3 regions of the Pelotomaculum schinkii genome follow, and region 2 is predicted to be linked to each of the others. Evidence: riboswitches for the same ligand, from Rfam matches in the RefSeq annotation. Region 2 holds a riboswitch; each other region holds the start of a gene.
What was found. A riboswitch is a leader RNA that binds a small molecule or an ion and turns the genes downstream of it on or off. The one in region 2 is predicted to bind thiamine pyrophosphate.
Positions count from the first base shown of each region.

Region 1: it holds a riboswitch for thiamine pyrophosphate, as region 2 does, so the genes downstream of both, Psch_RS05645 (thiamine-binding protein) here and thiD (bifunctional hydroxymethylpyrimidine kinase/phosphomethylpyrimidine kinase) in region 2, are expected to answer to the same signal.
Region 3: it holds a riboswitch for thiamine pyrophosphate, as region 2 does, so the genes downstream of both, Psch_RS15540 (MerR family DNA-binding transcriptional regulator) here and thiD (bifunctional hydroxymethylpyrimidine kinase/phosphomethylpyrimidine kinase) in region 2, are expected to answer to the same signal.

Region 1 is NZ_QFGA01000001.1:1,175,633-1,178,906, forward strand. It holds gene Psch_RS05630 (FmdE family protein) at 27-620, shown strand; gene Psch_RS05635 (LiaI-LiaF-like domain-containing protein) at 617-928, opposite strand; gene Psch_RS05640 (PspC domain-containing protein) at 925-1,374, opposite strand; TPP riboswitch at 1,550-1,655, shown strand; gene Psch_RS05645 (thiamine-binding protein) at 1,720-2,010, shown strand; gene Psch_RS05650 (ABC transporter permease) at 1,973-2,761, shown strand; gene Psch_RS05655 (ABC transporter substrate-binding protein) at 2,761-3,274, shown strand, end outside.
Region 2 is NZ_QFGA01000002.1:47,788-51,061, forward strand. It holds gene cytX (putative hydroxymethylpyrimidine transporter CytX) at 1-1,107, opposite strand, end outside; gene thiD (bifunctional hydroxymethylpyrimidine kinase/phosphomethylpyrimidine kinase) at 1,100-1,912, opposite strand; TPP riboswitch at 2,156-2,263, opposite strand; gene Psch_RS11210 (hypothetical protein) at 2,556-3,274, shown strand, end outside.
Region 3 is NZ_QFGA01000002.1:991,593-994,866, reverse strand. It holds gene Psch_RS15545 (IS200/IS605 family accessory protein TnpB-related protein) at 1-1,097, opposite strand, end outside; gene Psch_RS15540 (MerR family DNA-binding transcriptional regulator) at 1,081-1,332, opposite strand; TPP riboswitch at 1,515-1,613, opposite strand; gene Psch_RS15535 (hypothetical protein) at 1,994-2,137, shown strand; gene Psch_RS15530 (FAD binding domain-containing protein) at 2,285-3,169, shown strand; gene Psch_RS15525 ((2Fe-2S)-binding protein) at 3,173-3,274, shown strand, end outside.

The DNA.
Region 1 (3,274 bases), on a different contig from region 2:
CAAACTAGTAAAAGGAGGTAAATTTAATGTGTACAGAAAAAAGCGATTGGGATAAGGTTATTGAGTTCCACGGCCACAGTTGCCCGGGCATAGCTACAGGTTACCACGTAGCCAGAGTTGCTTTACAAAAACTACAGGCCATTCGAGCCGCCGACGAGGAGTTGATCGCTATTGTAGAAAATGACTCCTGCAGCGTGGACGCTATCCAGGTTTTGACCGGTTGCACCTTCGGCAAAGGAAACCTTGTCTTTAACGACTTGGGGAAACAGGTCTATACTTTTGTTTGCCGCAACAGCGGACGTGCTGTACGGATTGCTGTCAAAGGTTCGGCAAGGCCAAAGGCCCCTTCGTTGAAAGAGCTAAGGGATAAAGTTTACGGCGGGACAGCCTCCGCTGAAGAACGTAAAGCTTTCCACGACCACCAGCAGGAACGCATCCGCTATATCCTGGATCTGCCCGACGATGAATTTTGTGAGATCCGGGACGTTGAAATTGAATTTCCCGATAAGGCCAAGATTTACGATTCTCACACCTGTGCCGTATGCGGGGAACAGGTCATGGAGCCGCGTGTCCGTGTTAAAGGCGGCAAGATTGTTTGCATACCCTGCTCAGAGCATTAGACAGAGACTGACCGAAATATTATTCCTTCAAAAATCTGCTTGATGCCGTTTCTGCCCGGGAAAAACCCCTCTCCAAGCAGAATGTATGCGACAATACCTGCCGCAAGAGCAAGAATCACTAGAACAGCAAACCAGCGGGGTATACGCCCTCTCCAAAAAAGGCTCAGCCCAACAACAATCAAGATTACAGGCCACAGCCTGGCCGACTGGGTTAACATCTCACGCGAGGCGTACCCCGTATTGATCAAGAGCATCGCTGTCCCAAACAGGATCAGCGCCATCCCGAGAATGAACGTCCCGACACTCACCGGTCTCTCTCCTTTCCCGAGCCTTGGAACAGAATATAAATCCCCAGGGCAATGATCAACAGCGGCCAAGAAAAACGCAAAAAATAGTGAGGGACTGTTTGTCCGACCAGAAAGATGATGCCCAGCCCGATCAACAGGAGACCGGCGTTGCGCCTTCGTTTTTCCGAATCTACATGCAAGCCTTTTTTTTCACCAGGCGACTGGTACCCGGCCGTCGGCTCTCCCTGCGCCTCCTGCACTCCTTCAACAGGGATGTCCGGACGGTCGTTTTCAACAGGTATAACAACCGCTGCGATGATGTAAACAAGAATGCCGCTGCCGCCAAGCATCACCGACAGGACCCATAGCAGCCTTACAAGGGTTACATCGACCTCAAAATACTCGGCCATACCGGCAGCGACCCCTGCAATCATCTTGTTTTTACGGGATCGGTAGAGCCTGTTCATATGAATGCCCCCAAATAAAGTTGTTTTAACCACTACATTGAAAATACGGGTGCGAATTAGATTCGCAAAATATAAAAATTATTTGATTTTCATGAACATTATGGTTAAGATTAAAGTTAATGGATAATTATTTCCTGACAGTTTTTATCAGTATATTTAATTTCCCATACAATTTGTATATTATGCGGGGAGCTGAAGCTATTCGGCTGAGAAAGAACTTGGTTCTGACCCACAGACCTGATCTGGGTAATGCCAGCGTAGGGACAAGCTAGATCGTGCTTTAAGTGAGCGCGTTCGGGCCTTTTGCCTGCAGGCAGAAGGCCTAATTTAATTTAAAGGAGGTTTTTGTCAGTGCTCTATAACGTCAGTCTGCAGGTCATCCCAATCGTACCCGAGGCGGAGGTTTACCCGGTGGTAGACAAGGTAATTGACCTGATCAGGGAGTCCGGCGTCAAATATGTTGTCGGTCCCATGGAGACAACGATGGAAGGAGAACTTGACCTGCTCCTGGGAATCGTAGCCAGGGCGCAAGAGATCTGCCTGCAAAATGGCGCCACACGGGTCCTGTCGGTGGTTAAAATAGACTGCAAGGCAGGTGGTGTCACGATTGAGGAGAAAATTAACAAGTATCGTTAACGGCGCATTCCCACTGGGATTTGTAGTCCTGCTGCTGGTTACATGGGAATACCTGGTGCGCTGGAAAGCCGTCCAGGAATGGATTCTGCCCGGTCCCGCCCTCATTGCGCGAACCCTGGCAGACAACCTGCCCTTAATCCTTAAACACACGCAAACAACGCTGATGGAATGCCTGGCAGGTTTTACCCTGGCCATAATCTTGTCCTTTGTTCTGGCTTTCGTCATGGACGAGGTCCCCCTTCTGAGGAGAGCTTTGTATCCCTTGCTTATCGCCTCCCAGACCGTCCCGATCATATCAGTGGCCCCGCTTTTCATAATTTGGTTCGGGTACGGCGTCATGCCCAAAATTATCGTAGTAATCCTGGTCTGCTTCTTTCCGATTGCTTTAAGCCTGCTGGGGGGGCTGGCGGCTGTTGACAGGGAGTACCTCGAGCTCTTCAGGTCGATGAAAGCCACCCGGCTGGATATTTTCCGGATGGTCAAGCTGCCTCTGGCGCTGCCCTCCTTCTTCTCCGGGCTGAAGATAGCCGCGTCTTACAGCGTCATGGGTGCGGTCATTGGCGAGTGGTTGGGCGCCAAGGAGGGATTGGGCATGTACATGACCATTGCCCAGCGCTCGTTCCAGGTAGACCGCGTGTTCGCGGCCATCCTTACCATCACCGTTTTAAGCGCGGCCCTCTTTGCGCTGGTAGTCCTTATTGAAAGACTGGTCATTCCCTGGAACAGGTTAACAGAATGGAGGGATTTGTAATGAAAAAGATAGTTCTGGCAGTCGCTTTATTAACACTCTTGCTGGCTGCAGGCTGCGGCGGGAACAAGTCGCAGGAGGAAAAACCTCTCAAAAAGGTTTCGGTAATCCTGGACTGGACTCCAAACACCAACCATACCGGAGTCTACGTAGCTCAAAAACAAGGGTTTTATGAAGAAGAAGGACTGGACGTGGATATAGTACAGCCCAGTGAAGGCGGAGCGGCCCAGTTGGTCGCGTCGGGGCAGGGCGATTTCGGCTTCAGCTACCAGGAAGAGGTAACCATAGCCAGGACCAAGGACATCCCCGTCAAGGCGCTGGCGGCTGTTATTCAGCACAACACCTCCGGCTTTGCATCGCCAGCGGGAAAAGGGCTCAAGAGCCCCAAGGACTTTGAGGGCAAGAAGTATGGGGGCTGGGGTTCTCCAGCCGAGGAAGCCATGCTGAAGGCCCTCATGAACCAGGATCAAGCCGACTTTAATAAAGTTGAGATAATCAACATCGGCTCGGCGGACT
Region 2 (3,274 bases):
GATTAATAGATCCATACCGGTAACGGCGTAGTAGGTGATTACACCAGTTATAGCCGCGACAAAACCGGTAATATTGAAAGCATCCATGGAGCGGTTGTCTTTATAGATAAAATAATCCATTAACACAATTGTAAATATTGGCGCAAATAGGGACCCGATCATGTAAAGGAAATTTTCGTACTGTTCCATAGGAAAGAACATTGCCAGCAGCGTACCCAGGGCTGTAAAAATCAGAATCAGGTTCTTCCTTGAAACGCCGGGTGAGATATTGCTTGTTGACATTACCGCGGAGTATACATCCAGGAAGGTTGTGGTGACAGTTGATAAGATCACGATAAAAACAGCTGATATGCCCAGGTTCAAACCGGCCATAACCCCTATGGGATCCGGCGTTCCCGCGTATGTCGCGGACAACAGGCCAATGATATACATAAAAGAGCTGCCCAGAAAATATCCGCCAAAGCTGCCCCAGAAACTCCCTGCCCTGCTTTTGCCCAGCATGGTATAATCAGAGATTAACGGCAGCCACGTCAAAGGCATAATAATGCTTAATTCCAACGCTGCGCCAAAGGTAATACTAGAAGCAAACTCCTGCGCTTCTCCCGCCTGCAATACTGACCTTAACATCAACACACATAGTAATAACAGGAGTACTACGGCAACGTTGTTAATCAGATTAATACCCCGGTGGGCGTTAAACGCCCAAATCCCCACAAGAATTCCAATAGCTATTACCAGTACGGTGAAATTATCAAAACCAAACAGTTTCCCTGTGATAGACTGCAGTGATCTTGTACACTGGATTAACATAATGGCAGTCCAACCGACCAACTGGATGATGTTAAACACTGAAATAATGTACGAACCATACCGGCCGAGAGACAGGCGGCTCGATTTGAGGGATGGACTTTTCTCCCTGAAACCAATAACCCCCACTAATGCCAGGATCAGCGTGCCGATCAGATGCCCTGCCAGGATTACCGCTATCCCTTCCTTGATACCGAGGGGAGCGATTAAGCTGCCCGTCATAATTTCTGCCAGGGACACGGCTGCGCCAAACCAAAGGGCAAACTGGTTAAGCCCCCCCAGTGTTCCTTCTTTACCCATTGAAAATACCTGCCTTTCGATATAAGTCATAAAAGTGACCGGTCGGTCCAAATCCGTGGCCAAGTTCTATTGAGTGCAATATTGCGCCGTTGATATAATCCTTTGCCAGCGACACCGCTTCCGGCACTGCATACCCCCTGGCAAGGTGAGCCGCTATCGCCGATGAAAAGGTACACCCGGTACCATGCGTGTTTTTTGTATCTACCCGCGTCCCCTTAAAGTACTTAAAGCTGCTGCCGTCATAAAGCACGTCTACCGCATCTTCTGTAAGATGGCCCCCCTTTACCACGACACAGCCCGGTCCAAATTCGTAGATTTTACGGGCCGCTTTTTTCATTTGCTCGAGGCTTGCGATCTTATCGTCGGTTATCAGCTCTGCCTCGGGAATATTTGGCGTAACAACTGCCGCTATGGGAAACAATACTTTTACCAGCTCTTCTTTCGCTTCCGGACGCAAAAGATAATGACCACTTTTGGAAACCATGACCGGATCCACAACTACATTCACAGCTTTATTCGCCCTCAGACAAGCCGCGATGACGTTGATGATTTCAGCGTTTGACACCATCCCAATTTTTAACGCGTCAATTTCAATGTCAGCAAACAAGCAGTCAATCTGATTTCTGACAATATCAACATCCATTTCCCTGACATCAACCACGCCTGTGGTATTCTGCGCCGTCACTGCTGTAATCACACTCATACCATAGGTGCCCAGTGCGCTGAATGTTTTTAAGTCTGCTTGTATTCCTGCTCCGCCACATGAATCGGAACCCGCAATTGTTAATGCCACTTTTGTCTTCAAACTAAAGCCCCCTCGCTTTCATTATGGCAACAAAAAGAAACAACATCCCTCCTTCTACCCTCAAAATGTAGGTGCGAATTCACAAAAGTTACTTTAAATGCCCAAGTTCGGCGCTGGCGCGCCGTGTGCGATTGAAATGGCGACTACATCGGCTGGTATTTTCATCATACGTGGCGCCGCTTCAGCGCATAATTGTCTAAATAGAAACAGCCCTTTACCTGAAGTTGGCAAAGGGCTAACGATCCAATCGAAAAGCAGCATCCCTCCGCTGGCATTACCCAGTTCAGGTTCATTGGGTCAGAACGCACTGTTCTTTCTCAGCCGGATTACCCAGCTCCCCATGCATATATGAAATTTAAATTAACCAGGGCATAACTACCCCAGTTCCTACCTTGGATTCTAAATTATAGTAAGGACATTATAACACATTATTTCATTTATTGATATATCGATTATTTAAGACATAATTTTATTTTACAAAAGAAAACAAGCATTACTGCGAAAATACCATATTTTACATTCTATCACTCAGAATATTTTATGTCCTTTTCCTCAAGGTGTTGTATAATAATCAATGGTTAAAAATACAAACACAAAGGCGGCATAGATTTTTCCGGAAAAAAACTTAAGAGGAGTTGGCTTTGTGAAGGAATGGCATGTTGAGGATGCCGGCGGCGGTTGTCGCGCTTTTTCTGAAATTTTGGTGCTTGTATGCGAGGAGACAAGAGAAATATTTGCCACTGCTCTGCCCTTGACCTGGGATGACGGATTCAGCCTTGAGGAAAAGGCATGCAACCAGTTAACCGGCCTGATGGAAAAGGCAGGCGTACAGAAAAATGACCGGCTGGTGGTGTGCTCCGGCAATATTTTTAATACTTTTCACCATTGGTTGACCGAGAGCGGTTACACCTGGGATACAGGCAAAATTGACGGGCTTGCCCATGACCTCGCAGAATATTTTTTTCACACCCAGGCTGTCCAGGCCGGCTTTCCTCCTGAACTTCAACTGGTTGAGCGTAATTACCGGGAGTATTACAGCCTTATTGAAAAATGGGTAGGGGCAGAACCAGGGCGCCAAATCTTTTGGAAAGACCGTGAAGTCAGGCGCAAACCTGCCGAAACCCGTTATATTCTTAAATGCAACGGTGGCCATAGCCGCTCCTGCCAGCAGTGCCGTCAAAAAATCAGGCCATATTCACCGGTTGTCGTTTACCGCTTCAGGGAAAACGGACGCCGCATACGCAGGTACTTCCATCCTGCCTGCACCCCGGTGACACCTTTAAAGAGTACGCTGGAAACGTTTGTAGTAAGCTGGAACTCCTCCAAGATCGAAGGGGTAATCCTGAACGCCAGGGATGAAAA
Region 3 (3,274 bases), 940 kb from region 2:
AATTTCGACCACATAAAACCGTTGATTATCCGGTTAAACTTGGCTGTTACGGACTTGTCGTTTTTAAACTCCAGGTTCTCTACGGCGAGGACGCAGTTTAACCGTTTTGCCAAATCTACCACCATGGCTGCAGCCTCGCCGATCAGCTTATTCCGCCGGTTGCTCCGTGCATATGTCCATTCTCCCTGCGGTATCCAAAGGCTTTCTTTGAATTGCCCTAGGTAGTCTGCATGGGTTATGCCCAGACCATCGGGGTTGGTATCCACTCCGATAACCCCGTTATAGGCTGTGTATTGTACCGGCGCTTCTTCTTCAATGGTGACGTGAATGTAATAACAGCCGTTCTTCCGGATAATTTCCACCTGGTAGGCGCTGCCTGTTATTAAATAGTCTATAACCATCTGCCGGTAGTTGAGCCCGTTGATCAGCCCTGTCTTCTTGGAAGGCTTATAGGCCAGATAGACCGGGACTGTGATTCGGTTGTAACGGATAGACTTTTTTGTCTCGACCGGCTCTGCTGCTATATCCAGGTAGATGATACCGTCTTTGGCATATAGCCGGGTGTTCAGGTTGCCGCCCTTGGTCTTATCACCCCTGGAAAGATAACGGTTGCTCCGGGCGTCCTGCCACGTATCAAGGGTAATGTTGCCTTTGCATCTCTGATGGAAGAGTCTCTTCCCGCCGAATACCACCGACGGAAATGTGCCGGCATCAAGGTGCTTCTGCCAAAATGCCAGTTTCCTTTCTTCTTTGTCCAGTCGCTTTTGCAGGTTGTCTTTCTTTCTGGGGGACCTGGCTTTTTCCAGACGCTTTCGGGTGAATTCCACTTTCTTTGTAGCATTGGCATGGTTTAGCTTTACCAGCTCTTTTTGTGATGAAATAGTTGCCTGGGCATCGTGCACCGTGTCGTTGGCCTGGCGGGAATTTAGGTTGAATTTACTTTGTACGGCCAAGCGTATGTCCTGGGTTTTCCAACCATCCAAAAGCCTTTTAAAGCCCCACCTTACGGCGGCGCAATAGCGTCCCATGAGGTTGTCGAGGAAGGTTTTTTGAACTTCCGTGAGCTGGAGAATGACGCCCCTAACCGTGGTTTTCACAGGCAGTCACCTCCTGCTCAATAAGCCAGGTCAGCTTTTTTGCCACTCTCCAGCCACGCTTACCGTATATCCTGGCGGAAAAACTAGAAGTCATTATTTGTGATTCCTTGTACCGCCTATGGCCGCCAGGTGTAAGCAGTGGTTTTAATTTCCCTTCTCTTTCCCAGCAATGCAACGTATGAGGCCATACATTTAATAACTTTGCTAGCTGGTGAGATGTTAACAGCTTTTCCATTGACACCACCTCTTACCATCACCCTAACAGAAACACTTGTTCGGTGTCAATGGTTTATTGGTTTATTTTTACTTTTGTTTAATTAATCTGTAGCTGCTTCACACCTCCTTGTATGAAAGTAACTTAACAAACAAAAAGCCCACCCGTTAGGGTAGGCCTCTGATATGCTGCTACTGCTCCAAAAATAACAGCTTCTGCTTCCCTACGCTGGTATTACCCAGATCAGGTTCAGAGGGTCGAGATTCCTCTCTCTCAGCCACAAGGCGCCCCTAGCTCATTATTCAATTGTATATAAATTATATCAAATCTGACAACTACTGTCAACAGCTACTCAGCTGGTCTATGACAAGTATTTACAGCGGTATTCCGTGGATGCAATGAACGTTTAATAAGTCTATAGCCGCTTTATTATTCGGTGGATCAAATTTTATACGTAAAAGCAAAGATTCAACCTTAAATGGTTACGATTTTACATTTATTGTTTCCATTTAATTGGTAGAAATGGATTAAGAATGCAATCTATAGATGTTATCTATGATATGTCCTAATATATTAAATTTTAAGAATTAGACTAGTATATATGCATACTTTAAAATTATAAGTAGAGGTGCAGACTTAATATGATAAGACAAAGCCATTGTTTAAGAAGGATAAGGATGTAATGAATGAGTTTATTGCTTATTTTTGTGTTTCTCAAGAAGAATTTATGTTGCAAACCTTTCTGAAAGAAAAACTTGATACGTTGAGGAAAATGATCGTAGCCGGAAAGAAGCTTACAGATCCTCGGTTGTTTGACCAGCTTTAAGGTATTTGTCGCGGTGAAATCCATATTATAACATTAAGAAAACAAAGGGGGTTATTTAATATAGTAATAAAATAAATTATTGCTATCTGAGCTGTAACAAGAATTGCTGTTGATGAAATGCTGCGTATAAGAGGAGGATGATACTTCATGAGAAAATACAAGTTTGAAGCGCCGCAGTCGTTTGAAGAGCTTTTTGAGATTATGCACAGAGCCAATTTCGAGAAGGACGAAATAAAGTTCGTGGCAGGGGGAACGGATTTTGTTCCCCGGCTTAATTTTGAACTGAATATGATCCCAAGCGAACAAAAACAGCCCCTGCAAATCATGTATTTGGGATGCCTTGGCATAGATTCCATTATTGAAAAGGACGGAATAATCTCTATAGGTGCTTGCTGCAAACTGAACGATATAATGAAAAATCCTGTTATTTGTGAAAAACTTCCCGTTCTGGTTGAAACAATTAGTCAAATGGCGGGGCTTACAATTAGAAATACTGGAACGATCGGTGGAAACATTATGAATGCCTCTCCGGCTAATGATAGCATCCCAACCTTTATAGTACTGGATGCAAACTTCATTTTAAAGTCGGAAAAAAAAGAGAGAACAGTAAAAGCTTCAGAATTTTTCACAGGGCCGGGAAAGACTGTCGCCAAACCGGATGAAGTTCTTACAAGGATTGAAATCAATTTGAAAAAAGGACATGCTTCCTTTAAAAAGCTTGGAAGAAGGCAGGCTGAAACGCTTTCTGTTGTTAATGCGGCAGCCTATGTGGAGCAGGAGAATAGTGTATGTAAAACCGTGCGCGTGGCAGTTGGATCTGTGGGGCCTACCGTAATTCGTTGTGAGCGGGTTGAAGTTGCTCTGCGCGGGAAAAAGCTTACGGAAGATGTAATTAAAACTGCCAGCTTAAAAGTGCTGAATGAAATCAATCCCATCGATGACCTCAGAGCAAGTGCATGGTACCGGAATAAAACTGCACCGGTAATGGTTTCCCGCGCGATCAAAGCGGCAGCAGGAATAAGGGGGGAGTAGCCAATGTCAGAGATTCTAAATTTATATGTGAACGGTACAAAAATGCAAGCGATTGCAAAGCCTGAATCGACGCTTCTGGAAGTTTTAAGAGACGAACTGCATCTG